Regions from separate parts of the Streptomyces sp. MI02-7b genome, predicted to be linked through region 3. Evidence: riboswitches for the same ligand, from Rfam matches in the RefSeq annotation. Region 3 holds a riboswitch; each other region holds the start of a gene.

What was found. A riboswitch is a leader RNA that binds a small molecule or an ion and turns the genes downstream of it on or off. The one in region 3 is predicted to bind cyclic di-AMP.
Positions count from the first base shown of each region.
Region 1: it holds a riboswitch for cyclic di-AMP, as region 3 does, so the genes downstream of both, PV364_RS08520 (M23 family metallopeptidase) here and PV364_RS05720 (NlpC/P60 family protein) in region 3, are expected to answer to the same signal.
Region 2: it holds a riboswitch for cyclic di-AMP, as region 3 does, so the genes downstream of both, PV364_RS04240 (transglycosylase family protein) here and PV364_RS05720 (NlpC/P60 family protein) in region 3, are expected to answer to the same signal.

Region 1 covers NZ_JARAWX010000004.1:353,908-361,194, reverse strand. Annotated here, with positions in the region: gene PV364_RS08530 (M16 family metallopeptidase) at 1-1,273, shown strand, start outside; gene PV364_RS08525 (class I SAM-dependent methyltransferase) at 1,351-2,202, opposite strand; cyclic di-AMP (ydaO/yuaA leader) riboswitch at 2,502-2,666, shown strand; gene PV364_RS08520 (M23 family metallopeptidase) at 2,681-3,454, shown strand; gene PV364_RS08515 (GntR family transcriptional regulator) at 3,727-4,419, shown strand; gene PV364_RS08510 (HPr family phosphocarrier protein) at 4,620-4,901, opposite strand; gene PV364_RS08505 (GNAT family N-acetyltransferase) at 5,031-7,287, shown strand, end outside.
Region 2 covers NZ_JARAWX010000002.1:445,400-452,686, reverse strand. Annotated here, with positions in the region: gene PV364_RS04260 (PLP-dependent aminotransferase family protein) at 1-231, opposite strand, end outside; gene PV364_RS04255 (alpha/beta fold hydrolase) at 373-1,194, shown strand; gene PV364_RS04250 (putative bifunctional diguanylate cyclase/phosphodiesterase) at 1,653-3,809, opposite strand; gene PV364_RS04245 (SAM-dependent methyltransferase) at 3,812-4,627, opposite strand; gene PV364_RS04240 (transglycosylase family protein) at 4,831-5,964, opposite strand; cyclic di-AMP (ydaO/yuaA leader) riboswitch at 5,969-6,178, opposite strand; gene PV364_RS04235 (hypothetical protein) at 6,511-6,642, shown strand; gene PV364_RS04230 (aldo/keto reductase) at 6,845-7,287, shown strand, end outside.
Region 3 covers NZ_JARAWX010000003.1:221,458-228,744, forward strand. Annotated here, with positions in the region: gene PV364_RS05700 (PspC domain-containing protein) at 1-786, shown strand, start outside; gene PV364_RS05705 (response regulator transcription factor) at 783-1,454, shown strand; gene PV364_RS05710 (NlpC/P60 family protein) at 1,499-2,572, opposite strand; gene PV364_RS05715 (hypothetical protein) at 2,913-3,266, shown strand; gene PV364_RS05720 (NlpC/P60 family protein) at 3,292-4,425, opposite strand; cyclic di-AMP (ydaO/yuaA leader) riboswitch at 4,433-4,596, opposite strand; gene pcrA (DNA helicase PcrA) at 4,848-7,283, shown strand.

The sequences.
Region 1 (7,287 bases), on a different contig from region 3:
CAGCCATCGCCCCGGCCAGAAGGTCGTCGCCGTCGAGGTGCTGCTCGCGGCGCCGCTCGACGCCGAGCCCGAGGGCCTGGACGGCGTCGCCACGATCATGGCCCGCGCCCTGTCGGAGGGCACCGACAAGCTCACCGCGGAGGAGTTCGCCGCCGAGATGGAGCGCTGCGGCGCCACCCTCGACGCGCACGCCGACCACCCCGGCGTCCGGGTCTCGCTGGAGGTCCCCGCCTCGCGCCTCGACAAGGCCCTCGGCCTGATCGCCGACGCGCTGCGCGCCCCGGCGTTCCCGGAGAGCGAGATCGAGCGCCTGGTCGGCAACCGCCTCGACGAGATCCCCCACGAGCTCGCCAACCCGGCGCGGCGGGCCGCCATGGCGCTGTCCAAGGAGCTCTTCCCCGCCGAAATGCGCTGCTCCCGGCCCCGCCAGGGCTCGGAGGAGACCGTCGCCCGGATCGACGCGGCGTCCGTCCGCGCCTTCTACGACGCGCACGTACGGCCGTCCACCGCGACCGCGGTCGTGGTCGGCGACCTCACCGGGATCGACCTCGACGCGCTGCTCGGCAGCACCCTGGGGGAGTGGAGCGGCAAGCCCGCCGAGCGCCGCCCGCTGCCCGCGATCACCGCGGACGACACCGCCCGCGTGATCATCGTCGACCGGCCCGGCTCGGTGCAGACCCAGGTGCTCATCGGTCGTACCGGCTCGGACCGGCACGACCCGGTCTGGGCGGCCCAGGTGCTCGGCACGTACTGCCTCGGCGGCACGCTGACCTCGCGCCTGGACCGCGTGCTGCGGGAGGAGAAGGGCTACACCTACGGCGTCCGCGCCTTCGGGCAGGTCCTGCTCTCCACGCCGGAGGGAACCGGTGTCTCGCTGCTCGGCATCAGCGGCTCGGTGGCGACCGACGTCACCGCGCCCGCGCTGGCCGACACCTGGCAGGTGCTGCGCACCCTGGCGGCGGAGGGCCTCACCGACGAGGAGCGGGACGTCGCCGTCCAGAACCTCGTGGGCGTCGCGCCGCTGCGCTACGAGACGGCCTCGGCCGTCGCCGGCACCTTCGCCGACCAGGTCGAGCAGTTCCTGCCCGACGACTTCCAGGCGCGGCTGTACGAGCGCCTGGCGGCCACCGGCACCGTCGAGGCCACGGCCGCGGCCGTGGCCGCGTTCCCGCTGGACCGGCTCGTGGTCGTGCTGGTCGGTGACGCCACCGCGATCGGCGACCCGGTCCGCGACCTCGGCATCGGCCCCGTGACGGTCGTCACGGGCGCCTGACGACCGCCCGCCCGCACCGCGGCCCCGGACGCCCCTGCGGCGGCCGGGGCCGCGTGCTGTCACCCGCGGGCGCGGACTCAGGGTGCGAGCCGTGTGGCGGCCATGTTGATCCTCATGCCGCACGGGAGCCGCCCGTCGGGGCCGGCCAGGGCGGCCGCGCGGCCGAGGAACTCGGCGCGCAGGTCGGCTGTCGGCTCCTCGCCGAGGACCTCCATGTCGTAGTACGTCGAGGTCAGTGCGGACCAGACCTCCAAGGGCGTGCCGTCCATGCCGATGACCACGGTCCGCCACGACACCGGCGCGAACCCGAGCGGTCCCAGGAGCGCGTCCAGCCCCTCCCGCCCGCGCGTCCTGCGGTCGCCGAGCCGCGGCAGGCGACGCTCGGGCGCAGCCGCCTTGAAGTGCGGCACGGCCAGCGTCAGGAAGAGGTCCACTCCCTCGCCGGGGACGGGGCCGCCGCCGACGGCGACGGCCAGTGCGCCGCCCGGGGCGAGCACCCTCGCCGCCTCGGCGCACACCTGGTCGGGGTCCGACATGAGCATGAGCGCCATGTGCGACACCACGGCGTCGAAGGAGCCGTCGGCGAAGGGCAGCTCCTGGGCGCGCCCCTGCCGCAGATCGGCGCCCGCCAGCCCGGGCCGCCGACGGGCGAGGGCCAGTTCGCCCTCCGACAGGTCGATGCCGGCCAGGACCCCGGCCCCGTGCCCGGCGAGCAACTCCAGGAGCGCGCCGTCCGCGCAGCCCAGGTCCAGGACGCGGCGGGCACCGCGGATGTGCTCGGCCAGCACCTGGTGGGTCGTGCGCCCGTCCCGGGTGAGGGCCCCCTCGACCCCGGCCGACTGGAGGCCGGGGTTCCGGTCGTGGAAGGCGCGCAGGAAATCCTCGGCGGTGCGGGTGGCGGGCGTCGTCGCCCCTGATGTCGTGGTCACGCGGGGACCCTACGCAGGGGGACGCGCGCCCCGGCGTCCCTCCGGCGGACCCGGAGGGTGACTCCGGTCACGTGTCCGGGGGCGGTGGCCGGCCGTCGGCCGGGCGGGTGGACGGGAGCGGCAGTGGGGGGCTCGGGACGTGCGGGGAACTGCGGTTTTGTCATCCAGGGGGCGGTTGGGACCGGTTGGGGGCCGGTGTGGCATCCCGCACAAAAGGCCGGATTTTTTTGGAACGGCCGCGGGGGCGCGGTTAGCGTCCTCGGGTTGTCCGGCGGAATCAGCCGCCTCCCGCGGCACCGGAGCAACGATCGCCGAGTCCCCGTCGGGCGTGAGCCTGGGGAGCCGGGGACCCATGTGAGTCGTCCCCTGGGGTGAATCGGGCCCGTCCCTGACCGGGGCGCCCGTAGGAGACCTTCCTGCTCCGAACCCGTCAGCTAACCCGGTAGGCGAGAAGGAAGGAAAGGATCTCCGCCTGCCCATGGCGTTCACCATACGTACCACCGTCGCCTGCGCCGCCGCGCTCACCGCCGTCACCGCCGGCACGCTCACCGCCTCCGCGCAGGCCGCGGAGGCCGAGCGGTCCGCGTTCGCCAAGTGCGCCGCCGTCAGCGGCGACATGGCGGCCCGCCTCGCCGAGCAGGCGGAAGCCCAGCACAGGGCGGCGGTCTCGGCGGCGAAGAAGCGGCACGCGGCACACGTCGCGCACGTGGCGAAGGTGCGGGCCGCCAAGAAGGCCGCGGCCGCCAGGGCCGCGAAGGAGGCCGCGGCCGCCGCCAGGGCCCGTGTCCGGGCCGCGGCCCGCGACGGCGCCGCGCACGCCTCGCGCTCCCGCGCCCGCACGTCCCTGACCTCCTGGATGCTGCCGGTGCACGGCGCCATCGGCACCCCGTACCACGCGACCAGCAGCCTGTGGTCGTCCGGCTACCACACGGGCGTGGACTTCCAGGCGGCCGTCGGCACCCCGGTGCACGCCGCCGGCGCCGGCACGGTCGTCGAGGCCGGATGGGGCGGCAGTTACGGCAACAACGTCGTGATCCGGCACGCGGACGGCATGTACACCCAGTACGGCCACCTGTCCTCGATCGGCGTCTCGGTTGGCCAGACGGTCTCCGCCGGCACGCGGATCGGCCTGTCGGGCGCCACGGGCAATGTGACCGGCCCGCACCTGCACTTCGAGGCCCGGACCACCCCTGCGTACGGCTCCGACGTGGACCCGGTGGCGTATCTGCGCTCCCACGGCGTCCTCTTCTGACCTTTCCGGTCTTCCTGGTCTTGCCGGTCTTTCCGGTCTTCCCGGCCTTCGCGGCCGCCCGGTCCACCTCCCTCCCCCCACCCGAAGGCCCCGGCTCCCCCCGCCGGGGCCTTCGGCATGCCCGGAGCTGTGTCCAAAAACGCTCCATGAATTCAGGACCGCCGCCGGAATCGACGGCGTGCTGGAATAGAGTCGCCACAGAAACGCCGGCATCTGCGTTACGCGGTAATTAAGCGGCAGCCGTCGGCAGGCAAGGAGAGGAAACCGGCGATGTGGGACCGGACGTGAACGGGACGGGCGGCGCGGAGCGCCGGATTTCGGCCCAGGCGGTGTGCACGGCGATCCGTGACGACATCATCAGCGGGCACTTCGCGCCGGGCACCCGGCTGACCGAGGAGCAGCTCGCCAAGCGCTACGGGGTGTCGCGGGTCCCGGTCCGCGAGGCGCTGCGGACCCTGGAGTCCGAGGGCTTCGTCCGCACCCGCAGGCACGCCGGCGCGTCCGTGGCCGAGCCCACCGACCAGGAGGCCGCGGACCTGCTGGAGATCCGCGGCCTGCTGGAGCCGCTGGGTGCCGCGCGCGCCGCCCAGCGGCGCACCGAGGCGCACGTCAAGGTGCTGCGCGGGTTGGTGCGGCTCGGGCAGGAGCGTTCCGCGCAGGGGCAGTTGTCCGATCTGCCGGCGCTGGACGGCTGGTTCCACGAGACGCTGGCGCAGGCTTCCGGGAGTCCCACGCTGGTCGCGCTGCTGACGCAGCTGCGGCACAAGATCGCCTGGGTGTACGCGGTGGACTCGCCGGGCCGCGCGGCGGAGTCCTGGGAGGAGCACGGAACGGTCGTGGACGCCGTCGCCCGCGGGGACGCCGAGCGCGCCCGCACGGCGATGGCCGACCACGTGGAGCGCGCCACTTCGGTGCACCGGCTGCGCCGCCCGGAGCGCGCGGGCCGCGGCGCGCCCCCCGGGTGAGGAATCGGAAACATGCCGTACACAAAACGAGCGATCGCGTTTAACAGAAGTGCCGTATACAACTGAGACAATAGGGGTGCGCTGTATTTTGCGCCCATGATTCCGTCGTGAGCCTGGAGAATTCGGCGAGTGCCGAAATAGCCGGGGCCGCGAAATCCGGTCGGATTTCGCGGCCCCGGCCCGCAGGTCCGGCGACCGGGTCAGACGGTCTCGGGAAGCTCTTCCAGACCCTCGGACACGAGCTTGGCCAGGCTGTCGAGCGCGGCGTCGGCGCCCTCGGCGTCGGAGGCTAGGACGACCTCCTCGCCGCCCGCGGCGCCCAGGCTCAGCACGGCGAGCATCGAGGCGGCGTTGACGGGGGCACCGTCGGCCTTGGCGATGGTCACGGGGACGCCGACGGCGGTCGCGGCGCGGACGAAGATCGCTGCGGGGCGTGCGTGGAGGCCCTCGGCCCAGCCGACGGTGACGCGGCGCTCAGCCATGGTGTTGTCCTTCGGGTCGTTCCAGGGTGGTCTAGACCAGTCTGCCACGCCGGGCGCACCGGTCGGTCCCTTCCGTCCCTGACATGGTCGCACCGATCCCGCGTCCCCCGATGGCCGTACGCTGGCCCCATGACGAGCCCGCCGCCCACGGAAGAGCGTGAGTACCCGGTCCACTGGGAGGCGGACATCGTCCTGCGCGACGGCGGGATCGCCCACGTCCGGCCCATCAGGCCCGACGACGCGGGCCGGCTGGTCAGCTTCTACGAGCAGGTCTCGGACGAGTCGAAGTACTACCGCTTCTTCGCGCCCTACCCGCGCCTGTCCGACCGGGACGTGCACCGCTTCACCCACCACGACTACCGCGACCGGGTGGGGCTGGCGGCCCTCGTCGGCGGCGAGTTCATCGCGACCGTCCGCTACGACCGCACGGAGACCGACGAGGCCGAGGTCGCCTTCCTCGTCCAGGACGCCCACCAGGGCCGCGGCGTCGCCTCCGCGCTGCTGGAGCATGTCGCCGCCGTGGCGCGTGAGCGCGACATCCGGCGCTTCATCGCCGAGGTGCTGCCCGCCAACCGCAAGATGATCAAGGTCTTCACGGACGCCGGATACACCCAGCAGCGCAGTTTCACCGACGGCGTGGTCCGGCTCGAGTTCGACCTCGAACCCACCGAGCAGTCCGTCGCCGTCATGCGCGCCCGCGAGCAGCGCGCCGAGGCGCGGTCCGTACGGCGGCTGCTCAGCCCGTCCTCGATCGCCGTGATCGGCACCGGACGGCGGCCCGGAGGCGTCGGCCGCAGCGTGCTGCGGCACATCACCGAGGGCGGCTTCACCGGCCGGATGCACGCGGTGAACCGTTCCTTCGACGCCGGCCTGCCGGTCCTGGAGCCCGAGGGCGTCCCGGCCCACCGCTCCGTCGCGGAGATCCCCGGACAGGTCGACCTCGCCGTGATCGCGGTCCCCGCGGAGAACGTCGCCGAAGTGGTCGACGAGTGCGGCTCGCACGGCGTCCTCGGCCTGCTCGTCCTGTCCTCCGGCTACGCCGAGTCCGGCCCGGAGGGCAACCGCAGGCAGCGCGCCCTGGTCCGCCAGGCCCGCTCGTACGGCATGCGCGTCATCGGGCCCAACGCCTTCGGCGTCCTCAACTCCGCCGCCGACGTCCGGCTCAACGCCTCATTGGCCCCCGAGATGCCGCAAGCCGGGCGGCTCGGGCTGTTCACCCAGTCCGGGGCCATCGGCATCGCCATGCTGTCCGGGCTGCACCGGCGCGGCGCCGGGCTGTCGTCCTTCGTCTCCGCGGGCAACCGCGCGGACGTCTCCGGCAACGACATCCTCCAGTACTGGCACGACGACCCGGCCACCGACGTCGCGCTGCTCTACCTCGAAACCCTCGGCAACCCGCGGAAGTTCTACCGGCTCGCCCGCCGCACCGCCGCCGTCAAACCGGTCGTGGTGGTCAAGGGCGCACGCCACTTCGCGGCGACCCCGCCCGGCCACACCGTGCCGGTCACCCGCATCCCCGACAGCACCGTCTCCGCGCTGCTGCGGCAGGCGGGCGTCATCCGCACCGACACCGTCACCGAGCTCCTGGACACCGGGCTGCTGCTGTCCTGCCAGCCGCTGCCGTCCGGATCCCGCGTCGCCGTCCTCGGCAACTCCGAGTCGCTCGGTCTGCTCACCTACGACGCGTGCCTCACCGCCGGACTGGAGCCGGCCCGCCCCGCGGACCTCACGACCTCCGCGGCGCCGGAGGACTTCCACGCCGCGCTCGGCGCCGCGCTGCGCGATCCCGCCCACGACGCCGTCGTCGTCACGGCCATCCCGCGCGTCGGCGACGAACTGCAGGGGCACCCCGAGACCGGCGACGACCCCGACCTCGCCGCCGCCCTGGAGCGCGCCGTCGCCGAGGCCGGCGGCGGCAAACCCGTGGCGATCGTCCACACCGCGCTCGAGGCCATGGGCACCCGCCTCGCCGCGGCCGGCATCCCGGCCTACGCCGCGGCCGAGCGCGCCGTGAAGGCCCTCGCCCAGGCGGCCGCCTACGCCCAGTGGCGCCGGGACGCCGCGACCCCCGGCAAGGTGCCCGAGTTCGACGACGTGGACGGGGCCGCGGCCCGCCTGGACGTGGCGCGGCTGCTGAAGGACACCGGGGAACGGGCCGCGGACGGCGCCCCCGGCGTCACCCTGGACGAGGCCTCCGCCGCCGCGCTGCTGGCCCGCTACGGCATCGCCGTGCGCTCCGCGCTGCCCGCGCCGGATGTCGCCACCGCCCTGGACGCCGCCCGCCGCCTCGGCTACCCCGTGGCGCTGAAGACCACCGCCCCGCACCTGCGCCACCGCGCCGACCTCGGCGCCGTCCGTCTCGACCTCGCCGACCCCGACGACCTGC
Region 2 (7,287 bases), on a different contig from region 3:
GGGGCCCGCCGCCGGTGCGGTGGCGCGGACGAAGGTGCCGCGGCCCACCTCGCCGACGACCAGCCCGCGGCGGGCGAGTTCGGCGTAGACGCGGACGGCCGTCGAGTTGGCGATGCCGTGCCGCCGCGCGAAGGCGCGCTGCGGCGCGAGCCGGTCACCCGGACGCAGCCGGCCCGCGGCGATGTCGGCCGCCACGGCGTCGGCGACCGTGCGGTAGTCCTCCGTCGGCATGTCCCCTCCAGAGCGAAGCCCGTATTGCACCGAGAGCAAAGAGCTTATTGCTCGGAGCGAGAGGGGGCGCCTAGCATCACGGCCAACGGCCCGGCACCGTCGGGCGATCGGGGAATCCTCCGGCGGGAAAGGGGCACGGTTGTGGCGACCGCGCACGTCAACGGCATCACCGTCGCCTACGAGGACGAGGACGAGGGCGGGCACGGGGACGGCGCCGCGCTCCCGCTGCTGCTCGTGCACGGGCACCCCTTCGACCGCACCATGTGGGCCCCCCAACTGGCCGCGGCCGCCGCGTCCGGGCGCCGGGTGATCGCCCCCGACCTGCGCGGCTACGGGGCCAGCGAAGTGGTCCCCGGCATCACGCCGCTGGGGACCTTCGCGCAGGACCTCGCCGCCCTGCTGGACCACCTGGGAGTCGCCCGGGTCGTGCTCGGCGGGCTGTCGATGGGCGGCCAGATCGTGATGGAGTTCCAGCGGCGCTTCCCGGAACGGGTCGCCGCGCTCGTCCTCGCGGACACCTTCCCCGGCGCCGACACCGAGGACGGCAGGAAGGCCCGCGAGGCGATGGCCGAGCGCCTGCTCGGCGAGGGCATGGCGGGGTACGCCGACGAGGTGCTGGACCGGATGCTCGCGCCGTACAACGTCAGCGGGCGGCCCGAAGTGGCCGCCCATGTGCTGCGCATGATGCGCGGCACCCCGCCCGGGGGCGCCGCCGCCGCGCTGCGCGGGCGCGCCATCCGTCCGGACTACGGCGACGTGCTCGCCGCCGTCCGCGTGCCCACCCTGATCGTGGTCGGCCGGGACGACGTGTTCACCCCCGTCGCCGAGGCCGAGGCGATGCACCGTGCCGTGGCCGGTTCGCGGCTGGCGGTGGTGGAGGAGGCCGGGCATCTGCCCAACCTGGAACGTCCCGAGGCCTTCGAGGGCGTACTGCGCGATTTTCTCGGCGAGTTGGACGAATAGGAGCGCATCCGCCACGTCCCGGGCCGGGTTGCGACGGGAACGGCACCCTCGCCGCCAGACCCGGCCGCTGCCGCACGGGCACGGGCCTGCACGGCGTCACACGCCACGGCACCACGCACGGCCGCCACCGCACCGCCGCTCACGACCCCGTTCGCGTCCACCGGGCACAGCGAGGGGAAGGCAATCGGGCGGCCCCGCGCACCCCCTCACAGCCCGCAGCACCACCACAGGGGCCCCCAGCGGCCGTCCCACCCTCGTCCGGGCCATCACATCCAGAGGCCCCACCACGGCACAACCCACCGCACCGCGAACCGCACGCTCCCCGACAGGGACTCCGCCGGCGCGTGCCCCCCGCCCCACCTCCCGCGCCCAGGCCGTCGCGTCGTCCAGCGGCAGCGAAGGGCGGCGATCGCGCGGCACCCCCCGCGCGACCTCACGGCCCGCGGCAGCGCCCGGGCTCAGGCCGTCGCGTCGACCAGCGACAGCGAGTGGAGGCGGTCGGGCGGGCCGGGTCTGGCGTAGTACCAGCCCTGGGCGGTGTCGCAGCCGAGGGCCCGCAGGTACTCGGCCTGGGTGCCGGTCTCGACGCCCTCGACGGTCACCGACAGGCCGAGCGTGTGGGCGAGGTCGACGACGACCTCGACGATCTTCACGTCGACCGGGTCGGCCGGGTGCTGCTGCATGCCGCGGGTGAAGGAGCGGTCCAGCTTGAGCGTGGTGATCGGCAGCCGGCGCAGCGCGGCCAGGTTGGAGTAGCCGGTGCCGAAGTCGTCCAGCGCGATGGCCATGCCCAGGTCGGCGAACTCCCGCAGCGGTCGGAGCAGTTCCTCGTCGGCGCCGATGAAGGCGCTCTCGGTGACCTCCAGGCACAGGGCGGTCGGCTCCAGCCCCGCGTCCTTGATGACGGCGAGGGTCTCCGGGACCAGCCCGCGGTGGCTCAACTGCGCCGGGGACAGGTTGACGTTGATCCGCAGCGGGTGGCCGTCGCTGCGCGGGAACTGCCAGTCGCGGGCCTGCCAGGCGGCCTGTTCCAGCACCCAGTGGCCGAGCGGCACGATCAGCCCGGTGCTCTCCGCCAGCGGGATGAACCGGTCGGGACCGAGCACCCCGTGCACCGGGTGGCACCAGCGCACCAGCGCCTCCGCGCCGCGCACGCTGCCGTCCGCGAGCCGGACCAGCGGCTGGTACTCGATGAAGAACTCACCGCGCTCCAGGGCGATGGGCAGCCGGTTGGTGAGTCCGTGCCGGGTGATGGCGCGGGCGTCGGAGTCGGGGTCGGCGAGCTCGAAGCGGTTCCCGCCCGCGGCCTTGGCGCGGTACATGGTGATGTCGGCGCTGCGCAGCACCTCGGCCGGGCCGAGGCTGCCGGCCTGGCCCTCGACGATGCCGATGCTGCACCGCACGGACAGTTCGCGGTCGTCGACGCGGATGGGGTCGGCGAGCGCGGCGAGCACGAGGTCGGCGAGGCCGGTGACGTCCGCGCGGCTCGCCGGGTTGACCACGAGCGCGGCGAACTCGTCGCCGCCGATCCGGGCGACGAGCTGGTCGGACGAGGTGACGCAGGCCTTCAGCCGCTCGGCCACGGCCACCAGCAGCCGGTCGCCGACCGCGTGGCCGAGGCTGTCGTTGACGTCCTTGAACCCGTCGAGGTCGAGGTAGCAGACCCCGACGCGCGAGCCGTCCGGGCCTCCGAGCACCTGCTCCAGGCGCTCGAAGAACAGGTTCCGGTTGGCCAGCCCGGTGAGCGCGTCGTGTGTCGCCTCGTACCGCAGGCGCTCGTTGAGCAGGCGTTCCTCGGTGATGTCCTCGGTGAGCGCGAGCATGTACTGCGGGACGCCGGCGTGGTCGCGGAGCAGGGAGACCGTCAGATTGGTCCACAGGGCGGTGCCGTCGGGGCGGTAGTACGCCTTCTCCACGCTGTAGCGGTCGCGTTCGCCCCGGTTGAGCTGGCGCTGCATCTCCCAGACCTCGGGGGCGTCCTCCGGGTGCACCCAGTCGTAGACGTTCCTGCTGAGGATGCGGCGTTCCATGCCGCCGAACATGGCGGTGAGGGCGTCGTTGACGTCGAGGATGCGGCCTTCCATGTCGGCGATGCCGATGCCTATGGAGGCGCCCTGGAAGACGGCGCGGAACCGCACCTCGCTCTCGTGGAGGGCCTGTTCGACGGCGATGCGGGCGGCCAGCGCGGCCCGGGACAGCGCCTCCTGCTCGGTCCTGGTCCGCTCCTGCAGGGCGCGCGCGTAGCCGGAGGCCATCCAGTGCTGCAGCCGGGCGGAGCGGGTGCGGCCCTCGTCGGCCGGCAGCGACGGGTCCAGCGGCGAGTACAGCAGCAGGTAGGCGTCCACGACGCCGAGGATGCGGGGCAGCGACTCGGGGTCCGTGCAGTGCGCGGCCACCAGCGCCGCGCCGATCTCCGCACCGGCGCGCGGGTCGAAGGGCTGGGCGTGCAGGGCCGCCTCCAGCCGCGCGGCGAGCGGGAGCAGGTACTCCTCGAACTCGCCGCGGGTCATGGAGGTGGCGGTGGCCGGATAGATCGCCCGGCTCCAGATGATCGCGAAGCGCCGCAGGCTGTCGGCGGACTCCGGGTCCGGTTCCGGGTCGGGTTCCGTGGCCACGGTCACGCCTTGCGGCCGACGCCCGCGAACCCGCTGAAGACGACCGGGTCGGGCTCGTCGTCGTCCGCGCCGTCCGGCCGCCACAGCGGTGCCGGGACCAGACCGGGTTCGACGAGGTCGAAGCCGTCGAAGAACGTCTCCACCTCGTCCCGTGACCGCATGATCAAGGGTGAACTGGCGCTGCGGTAGACGTTCTGCACCCCCTCGCCCTCCTCGGGCCGGCGCGGGCCGCCCTCCATGGAGGCGTGGGTGAGGACCAGCAGGCTGCCCGGAGCGAGGGCGTCGCGCAGTTCGGCGACGGCCTTGGCCGGATCGTCGGCGTCCTCGAGGAAGTGCAGGACGGCCACCAGCAGCAGCGCCACCGGACGGTCCAGGTCCAGCATCCGGCCGGCCTCCTCGCTGTCCAGGATGTCGCGCGGGGACCGCAGGTCGGCGGCGACGACCACGGCGTCCTCTTTGCCGTCCAGCACGGCGCGGCTGTGCGCGACCGCGACCGGATCGTTGTCGACGTAGAGCACGCGGGCGCCGGGGCTCGCGGCCTGGGCGACCTCGTGGACGTTGCCGAAGGTGGGGATGCCGGAGCCGATGTCGAGGAACTGGGTGACGCCCTCGTTCACCGCGAAGCGCACGGCCCTGCGCATGAAGGCGCGATTGGCCTGCATGATCTTGGGCAGGCCCGGGAAGGCCTCGATCGCCCGTCGCCCCGCCTCCCGGTCGACCTCGAAGTTGTGCGAGCCGCCCAGGTAGTAGTCGTAGATGCGGGACACGCTCGGCACGGACAGGTCGATTCCGTGGGGGGCCCAGGCAGGACGCTCCATCAACGACTCCAGCTCGTCGGGATCAGGACAGCGGGCCGTGCGGACGGCCGCGTGGCTCAGAGGCTACTGATCGTTCGTTCGAGAGGAAACCAGAAATGGAAATATTCGATCCGTTTCGGTCACTCGCCAACGGCAAGTGCCCTGCCCCCGGAATGCGGGGAACAGGGCACATGCTACCGCCGGATGACGGGTGATCAGTGGGCTCAGATGCTGACGCCGTGCGCGCGCAGGTAGGCCAGCGGGTCGATGTCGGAACCGAACGACGCGGTGGTGCGCACCTCGAAGTGCAGGTGCGGGCCGGTGACGTTGCCAGTGGCGCCCGACAGGCCCAGCTGCTGGCCCTCGGAGACGGTCTGGCCGGCCGAGACCGACAGCGAGGACATGTGGGCGTACTGCGAGTACTTGCCGTCGGCGTGCTTGATGACGACCTGGTTGCCGTAGGAGCCGCCCCAGCCCGCGGAGACCACGGTGCCGGACGCGATCGCCTTCACCTTGGTACCGGTGGAGGCGATGAAGTCGACACCGGTGTGGTAGCCCTTCGACCACATGGAACCCGCCTGGTGGTACGGGGTGCCCAGGGTGACGTGGTCCAGCGGGGCCGTGTAGCCGGAGGCGGACGAGGAGGAGGGCTTGGCCGGGGCGGGCGTGCTCGCGGCGGGCTTGTCCGGGAGCGCGACCGTGGCCTTGCCGCTCAGCGCCAGGACCTGTCCGGGGCGGATCAGGTTGGGGTCGGCGCCGATGACGGACCGGTTGGCCGCGTAGAGCTCGTGCCAGCCGCCGGTCACGTCCTGGGCGTCGGCGATCCTGGAGAGGGTGTCGCCGACGACGACCTTGTAGGTGTCGCCGGTGGCGGGCTTGGAGGCCTGCGTGTCCTTCGCCGGGGTGGCGGGGGTGGCGGGCTTGGGGGTGGTGGTACCGGTACCGGCGACGCTCTCCGGGGTGGCCGACGTGTCGGCCATCGCCTTGGTCAGACCGGCCCTGGGGCCGCACACCGGCCAGGCCTGCGGGCCCTGGACGGCCAGCACCTTCTCGGCGACGGCGATCTGCTCGGACTTGGTGGCGAGGTCCGCACGCGCGGCGTACTTGGTCCCGCCGAAACCGGCCCAGGTGCTCTGGGTGAACTGCAGCCCGCCGTAGAAACCGTTACCGGTGTTGATGGCCCAGTTGTTGGTGCTCTCGCAGCTGGCGACCTTGTCCCAGACGCTCACCGGTGCGGCATGGGCGCCGGTGGCGCCGACGACCGGGAGGGCGATCGCGGCACTCGTGGTGCCGGCGAATGCGCCGAGACGGACGAATCGATTGGTCCGCTGACGACGGTGCTTTCCCTTTGCGGGCATGGGGAATTCCTCTCCGACGCCTACGAGGTGAGCTGTCGGGTTCGGGCTGGAGATGCCCGGCCGCTTCGAGGCATGCCGACTAAAGGCACGTCGCTGCGACTTCACCCCAAGCCGTCCCGTGACACGGAACGGCACTTACCTGGGTCCCCCGCTCCTGCCGTGCGGTCTTGTCATCCGGCTTACGAGTGGCGGCAGGATTAGGCGTTCCACTCGGAAGAATTCCCGCCGGCATCCGGCCTGCGGGACTTGGAAGCTAGACGACGCAATCGCGCCCCGGCAAGGTCCCGAATCACAGCAATCCCGGACCGGCAAGTCGATCAATGAATTCCGTGACGTTACGTGAGAAGTGTCCGCTCTGCGTAGGCGAAATAATGACCCCGGGCGAACGGCATTGCACAGGCGGTGAATACGGGGAAGATAAATCGACGCTCGGTGGTTCAAACCTGCCGGAGCGTGTTCGCCGCGTGACACCCATCACGTGCCTATTGCCTACGCATGCACTGTGGATACATATGTCCGCTTACGACCTTCGATGCCGGATAAGGCATGACATGGGCGTTCCAACCCGCCTTCCAGGAAGGCGTCGTGGCGCCCGCACACGTCGTCGTGTCCAGCAGGACAACCGACGACCGGCCCGCGTCGATTCCCGACGGCGTCGCCGCCCTCCGGGACCGGTGACCGCGGCTCTCGCTCCGCGCTCGGCCGCACCGCGAAGGCACGGGCCGACCCCGCGTCCGGCGGCACCTCCCGGGCGGTCCGACCTGCCCCGCGGGCAGGGGCAGGGGACGGTCCGGAACCCGGGTGACACGGCCAAGCCCCAGGGGTAGCCTCCCAATCCCGAACATTTTCTTACATCGACACCTCGACCGGGAGCCCCCGCGTGCCCTACCTCGCCGCCGAAGACCGCTACGCCTCGATGCAGTACCGCCGCACCGGCCGCAGCGGGGTCCTGCTCCCCGCCGTCTCCCTGGGCCTGTGGCACAACTTCGGCGACACCTCGCCGCTGGAGACCCAGCGCGCCGTGCTGCGCCGTGCCGTCGACCGCGGGGTCGTCCACCTCGACCTCGCCAACAACTACGGGCCGCCCGCCGGCTCGGCCGAGGCCAACTTCGGCACCCTCTTCGCCCAGGACCTGCGCCCGTACCGCGACGAGCTGTTCATCGCCAGCAAGGCGGGCTACGACATGTGGCCCGGTCCGTACGGCGAGTGGGGCAGCCGCAAGTACATGCTGGCCTCGCTCGACCAGTCCCTCGGCCGCATGGGCCTGGACTACGTCGACGTCTTCTACTCCCACCGCTTCGACCCCGACACGCCCCTGGAGGA
Region 3 (7,287 bases):
GTCGCGCGCGGCGCGGCCGGGGTGATCCTGGTCGGCGTCGGGGTGACCGGCTTCCTCGTCGTGCAGGGCTCGGTCAGCCACCTCGGCACCATCCTGCAGGCCGCGCTCGCCGTGCTCGTCGGTGTCGCGCTCATCGCCGGCCCCTACCTCGTACGCATGACGCAGGACCTGTCGGCGGAGCGCCTCGCGCGCATCCGGGCCCAGGAGCGGGCCGAGGTGGCCGCGCACGTCCACGACTCGGTGCTGCACACCCTGACCCTGATCCAGCGGCACGCCGACGACCCGCGCGAGGTGGCCCGGCTGGCCCGCGCGCAGGAACGCGAGCTGCGCGCCTGGCTCTACCGTCCCGAGGGCAACGGCCGGGAGGACGAGCCGACCACCGTGGCCGACGCGGTACGCCGCGCCGCGGCGGAGGTGGAGGACGCGCACGGCGTCCAGGTCGAGGTGGTGTGCGTCGGCGACTGCCCGCTGGACGAGCGGCTCGTCGCGCAGATGCAGGCGGCCCGCGAGGCCATGGTCAACGCCGCCAAGTACGGTGGCGACGAGCCGGTGCAGGTGTACGCGGAGGTCGAGGGGGACAGGGTCTTCGTGTCCGTGCGCGACCGCGGCCCCGGCTTCGACCTGGACGACGTACCGTCGGACAGGATGGGCGTACGGGAGTCCATCATCGGCAGGATGAGGCGCAACGGCGGCGAGGCGCGGCTGCGCCCCGCGCCGGGCGGGGGGACGGAAGTGGAGCTGGAGATGGAGCGGCAGCAGGACTCGGGAGCAGGGAGGCCGTCATGAGCGACGATCGGCGCGTGAGGGTCGTCCTCGTCGACGACCACCGGATGTTCCGCACCGGGGTCCAGGCCGAGATCGGCGAGACCGAGCGGACCGGCGTGGACGTGGTCGGCGAGGCCGCCGACGTCGACCAGGCGGTCGCGGTCATCACCGCGACCCGGCCCGACGTGGTGCTGCTCGACGTCCACCTGCCGGGCGGCGGCGGGGTCGAGGTGCTCAAGCGCTGCGCGGGACTGAGCGCGGACCCCGAACACCCCGTGCGCTTCCTGGCGCTGTCGGTCTCCGACGCCGCCGAGGACGTCATCGGCGTGATCCGCGGCGGTGCCCGCGGCTATGTCACCAAGACCATCACCGGGCCCGACCTGGTCAACTCGGTCTTCCGGGTGGCCGACGGCGACGCGGTCTTCTCGCCCCGGCTGGCCGGCTTCGTCCTGGACGCCTTCGCCTCCACCGACGCCCCGCCGGTCGACGAGGACCTGGACCGGCTCACCCAGCGCGAGCGCGAGGTGCTGCGGCTGATCGCCCGCGGCTACGCCTACAAGGAAGTGGCCAAGCAGCTCTACATCTCCGTCAAGACGGTCGAGTCGCACGTCTCGGCGGTGCTGCGCAAGCTCCAGCTCTCCAACCGGCACGAGCTCACCCGCTGGGCCACCGCGCGCCGGCTGGTCTGAGCGGCGGGGACCACGCGGGGATCGGGCGGGGATCGGACGAGGGCTCACGCGGGCCGGGTGGCTCCCGCGAAGGGCATCTGGTCGACGGGGGCGATCTTCACCACGTCGCCGGTGCGCGGGGCGTGGATCATCATGCCGTTGCCGATGTACAGCCCGACGTGGCTGATCCCCGAGTAGAAGAAGACCAGGTCGCCGGGCTCCAGTTCGGAGCGGGAGATCCGGTTGCCGGCGTTGATCTGGGTGTACGTCGTGCGCGGCAGCTCCACCCCGGCGGACCGCCAGGCGGCCTGCGTGAAGCCCGAGCAGTCGTACGACGACGGGCCGGTGGCGCCCCAGACATAGGGCAGGCCGAGGGAGTCGTACGCGAAGGAGACGGCGCGCGCGGCGCGGGCGTTGGGGGCCACCGCGGGCGCCAGCGCCGACCGTGAGCCCGCGGCGACCGCGCGGCCGGCCCGGTACCCGGAGCGGGTCGCGCCCTGGCCGCCGTCCGCCAGGACGGCGGCGCGCTGGCCCGCCGTGAGCCCGTCCAGCAGGCGCTGCGCGGCGGCCAGGCGCTCCTGCACCGTGCGCTTGTGGCGGGCCAGTTCGGCGCGGGACCGGCGCAGCTCGCCGAGCTCGGTCCCGGCCTCCGTGCGCAACTGCTCGATCTCGCGCCGCTGGGAGCCGAGAGCGTGCAGCGCGGCGTTCTGACGGCTGCTCATGCGGTCCAGCAGCCCGGCCCGTTCGAGGTACTGGTCGGGCGAGGAGGCCAGGGCGAGCTGCATCGCGGGATCCACACCGCCGCTGCGGTACTGGGCGGTGGCGATCGACCCGAGTCCGTCGCGGGTGCGGTTGAGGCGCTCGGTCCTGCGGGCGAGTTCGTCCTGCAGGTCGTCGATCCGGTGCTGGACCGTGCCGGCCTTCTCCTTCGCCCCGTTGTACCGCTCGGTGGCCTCCTCGGCCTCCTGGTAGAGCCGGTCGACGCGGGCCTTGGCCTCGGAGGTGGTCAGCCGGGGTTCGGCGTGCCCGGTCTCACCGAACATCGTCACCGAGGCCGCTCCCGCGATGGCGAGGGTGGCGGCCGTGCGCGCGGTGGAGCCGGTGAGGGTGCGCTCCTTGGGCTTTCTGTGCGACGCCACGCGCCGTCACTCCTTCCGAGCTGCCGGACTTGCTGCCCGCGGTCCGGCGGCGGACGGACGGGGAGCCGCGCCGCCGCCGGACCTTCGGCGGGGGTGGCCGATGCCGACGACGAGTCCCGCCGGCAGTGGGGATCGGCCACCTGGGGCAGGACGCTAAACCTGTGCGTCGCCGGAGGGCGGTGGAGTGTGCGGGACTGGTCCGATTCGGCCGCTACCTGATCCCCGATGACCGCTGTTCGACGGGTGACCTGGTCACTCGCGGTCCGGCCGTGACCGATGTACCGGAAGAGGCCCACCTCGGTGCCGAGTGCTGATACGGGCGTGGCTAGGGTCCTGAGCCGTGGACGTACTCATCAACCTCGTCGTCGGCCTGCACATCATCGGCATCGCCGCCCTGCTCGGCGGCTTCCTCACCCAGATGAAGGCGGTGGGCCGCGGCGAGGCGCGCTTCGTGCCGGGCATGCTGCACGGGGCGCTCACCATGCTGGTCACCGGGGCGCTGCTGGTCGGCCTCGACCAGGCCGACGACCAGCCGGTGAACACACTCAAGATCGGCGTGAAGCTGGCCTTCCTGGTGGTCGTCCTCGGCCTGGTCTACGTCAAGCGCGACGACGAGAAGGTGTCGGCGGCGGCCTTCGGCACCGTGGGTGCGCTGACCACCGCCAACATCTTCATCGCGGTGCTCTGGACCTGAGTCCCTCAGCGGGGAGGCGGGGGACTCAGGCCATCCGGGCGTAGCCGTAGATCGGCATCTCGGTGATCGGGGCGATCTTCACCACGGTGCCCGTGTGGGGCGCGTGGATCATCTGCCCGCCGCCGATGTAGAGGCCGACGTGGGTCACGTCCGAGTAGAAGAAGACAAGGTCGCCGGGTTGCAGCTGGTCCGCGGTGACGCGGGTGCCGAAGTCGACCTGGTCGTAGGTGGTGCGGGGGATGGAGACGCCCGCGGCGGCCCAGGCGCCCTGGGTCAGGCCGGAGCAGTCGAAGGAGTTGGGGCCGGTGGCCCCGTACACGTAGGGCTTGCCGATCTGGGCGCGGGCGAAGTCGATCGCCTTCTCGGCCTTGGCGGCGTAGCTGCCCGACGCCGTCGAGGTCGTGGTCGAACCGCCCCCCGCGACCGAGGTGCCCCCGGCCGCCTTCCGCGCCGCCTCCTCCTTGGCGGCGATGGCACGGGCCTTGTCGGCGGCCTCCTGCTCGCGCTTCTTCTCCAGGGCGGCCAGCCGCGCCTTCTCCTGGGCGGTCAGCGTGTTGAGCAGTCGCTGCGCGGCGGCCAGCTTCTCCTTGACCGCCCTCTTCTCCGTGGCCAGCCGCGTCTGCGCCTCGGTGAGCTTCTGCAGGCTCTGGACGGCCTCCGTGCGCTTCTGCGTGGTCGCCTCCTGCTGCGTGCGGAAGGCCTCCATCGCGTGCTCCTGGCGCTCGGACAGGCGGTCCATCAGGTGCGCCTGGTCCAGGAACTGCTGCGGGTCCGAGGTGAGCAGGAAGGTCGTCGTGCCGTCCAGGCCGCCGCCGCGGTACTGGGCGGAGGCGTACTCGCCGATCGTGCGGCGGGCGTCGTTGAGGGTCTGCGTCTTGCGGGCCACCTGGTCGAGCAGCCGGTCGGCCTGCGTCCGCTGCCTGTCGGTCTGCTCCTTGGCGCCGTTGTAGCGCTCCGTGGCCGCCTCGGCCTGGTGGTACAGGGCGTCCACCTTGGCCTTGACCTCGGTGATGGAGGGCTTGTCGGGGGAGGCGGGTGCCGCGCTGGCGCTCTCACCGAGGAGGGTGACGGTCGCCAGAGCGGCGGTCGTGAGCCCCACGGCCGTGCGCGGGCCGGGGACGGTGAGCATGCGGGGGCGCGGCTTGCGGTGCGTCGCCAAGTCGGACGGCTCCTTCCGTGGACCGCCTACCGGGTTAGCTGTCGGGTTCGGGCTTCGGAAGGCCGCCCTACGGTCGTCCGGGCACACGCGCGGTGCGCCCGTACGGACCGATTCACCCCAAAGTGGTGGGTCCCCGGCTCCGGCGGTCGCCGGACTCAGCGGAGGCGGCCGTGACGGCTCGGTCGCCGCCGTTCGGTGCGGACCGCCTGAGGGGGCACGCTAGTCAACTGGGGTGGCTCCTGGGAAGGCTGGTGTTCGAATTGTCCGCAATCATTTCGTGACCTTTACGCATCCGGGCCGTTGCCCGCCCCTCCGGTGGTAATGCGGCGGCCCCTCCGGCAGGCGCCACCACCCCTCCCGCGTCCGCGGGCTCCCGGAAGCGGCGCACCGGTGTCGGTCCCACCGCCTAGACTCGGGAGGCGATGAGCAGCCTCTTTGACGACAGCTTCCTGGCCGGCTTCGAACCGAGGGAGGAGCACCCGCCGCCGCCCCCCGAGGAGGAGGCCGAGGCGGTTCCGCACGACCTCTTCGAGGGGCGCTTCGACGCGCCCGCGGACCGGGACGCGTACTACCGGGACGGCGCGCCGCGCCCCGCCGTCGACCCCGCCGCACTGCTGGAGGGACTCAACGAGCAGCAGCGCGCAGCCGTCGAGCACACCGGCTCCCCGCTGCTCATCGTCGCGGGCGCAGGCTCCGGCAAGACCCGGGTGCTCACCCACCGCATCGCCCACCTGCTGGGCGCCCGCAAGGTGCACCCCGGCCAGATCCTGGCGATCACCTTCACCAACAAGGCCGCCGGCGAGATGAAGGAGCGCGTCGAGCAACTCGTCGGTCCGCGCGCCAATGTGATGTGGGTCTCCACCTTCCACAGCGCCTGCGTCCGCATCCTGCGCCGGGAGTCCAAGAAGCTCGGCTTCACCTCCAGCTTCTCCATCTACGACGCGGCCGACTCCAAGCGCCTGATGGCGCTGGTCTGCCGCGACCTGGACCTGGACCCCAAGCAGTTCCCGCCGAAGTCCTTCAGTGCCAAGGTCTCCAACCTCAAGAACGAGCTCATCGACGAGGAGACCTTCGCCGACCAGGCGGAGAACCCCTTCGAGAAGAAGCTCGCCGAGGCCTACGCGATGTACCAGTCGCGGCTGCGCGAGGCCAACGCGCTCGACTTCGACGACATCATCATGACCACGGTCAACCTGCTCCAGGTCTTCCCGGACGTCGCCGAGCACTACCGGCGCCGCTTCCGCCACGTCCTGGTCGACGAGTACCAGGACACCAACCACGCCCAGTACACCCTGGTGCGCGAACTGGTCGGGACCGGGGAGGCGGAGGAGGGCGGCGAGGGGCCGGCCGAGCTGTGCGTGGTCGGGGACGCCGACCAGAGCATCTACGCCTTCCGCGGCGCCACCATCCGCAACATCCTCCAGTTCGAGGAGGACTACCCCCAGGCGCGCACGATCCTGCTGGAGCAGAACTACCGCTCCACCCAGAACATCCTGACCGCCGCCAACGCGGTCATCGAGCGCAACGCATCCCGCCGCCCCAAGAACCTGTGGACGGAGGCCGGCCAGGGCCCGGTCATCACCGGCTACGTCGCCGACCAGGAGCACGACGAGGCGCAGTTCATCGCCGACGAGATCGACCGGCTCACCGACGCGGGCGACGCGCGGCCCGGCGAGGTCGCGGTCTTCTACCGCACCAACGCGCAGTCCCGTGTCTTCGAAGAGGTCTTCATCCGCGTCGGCCTGCCCTACAAGGTCGTCGGCGGAGTCCGCTTCTACGAGCGCAAGGAGGTCCGGGACGTCCTGGCCTATCTGCGCGTGCTCGCCAACCCCGAGGACACCGTCCCGCTGCGCCGCATCCTCAACGTCCCCAAGCGCGGCATCGGCGAGCGCGCCGAGGCGATGATCGACGCCCTGGCCTCGCGCGAGCGGATCTCCTTCCCCGCGGCGCTGCGCCGGGTCGACGAGGCCTTCGGCATGGCCGCCCGCTCGGTCAACGCCGTCAAGCGCTTCAACGAGCTGCTGGAGGAGCTGCGCACGGTCGTCGACTCCGGCGCCGGCCCCGCCACCGTCCTGGAGGCGGTGCTGGAGCGCACGGGCTACCTGGCCGAGCTCCAGGCATCCACCGACCCGCAGGACGAGACCCGCGTCGAGAACCTCCAGGAACTCGCGGCGGTGGCCCTGGAGTTCGAGCAGGAGCGCACCGAGGAGGAACCCGGCACGCTCGCCGAGTTCCTGGAGCGCGTCGCTCTCGTCGCGGACTCCGACCAGATCCCGGACGACGAGGAGGGGGGCGGCGTCATAACGCTGATGACCCTCCACACCGCCAAGGGCCTGGAGTTCCCGGTGGTCTTCCTGACCGGCATGGAGGACGGGGTCTTCCCGCACATGCGCGCGCTCGGCCAGACCAAGGAGCTGGAGGAGGAGCGCCGGCTCGCCTACGTCGGCATCACGCGGGCGCGGCAGCGGCTGTACGTGACGCGGGCGAGCATGCGCAGCGCGTGGGGCCAGCCGTCGTACAACCCGCCCTCGCGCTTCCTGGAGGAGATCCCGGAATCGCTCATCGAGTGGCGGCGCACGGGGTCCTCCCCGGCACCATCCGCCTCGGTGTCAGCGGCGGCCTCGATGCTGTCGCGGTCCTCGTCCAAGGGCGGCCCGTCCGGCTTCGCCACCCGGCGCACCCAGGACCGGCCGGTCATCGCGCTGACGGTGGGGGACCGGGTCAACCACGACACGTTCGGGCTGGGCACGGTCGTCTCGGTCGACGGCAGCGGTGAGAAGGCCAAGGCCACCATCGACTTCGGCGACGAGCGGCCGAAGGTGCTGCTGCTGCGCTACGCCCCGGTGGAGAAGCTCTAGCGGG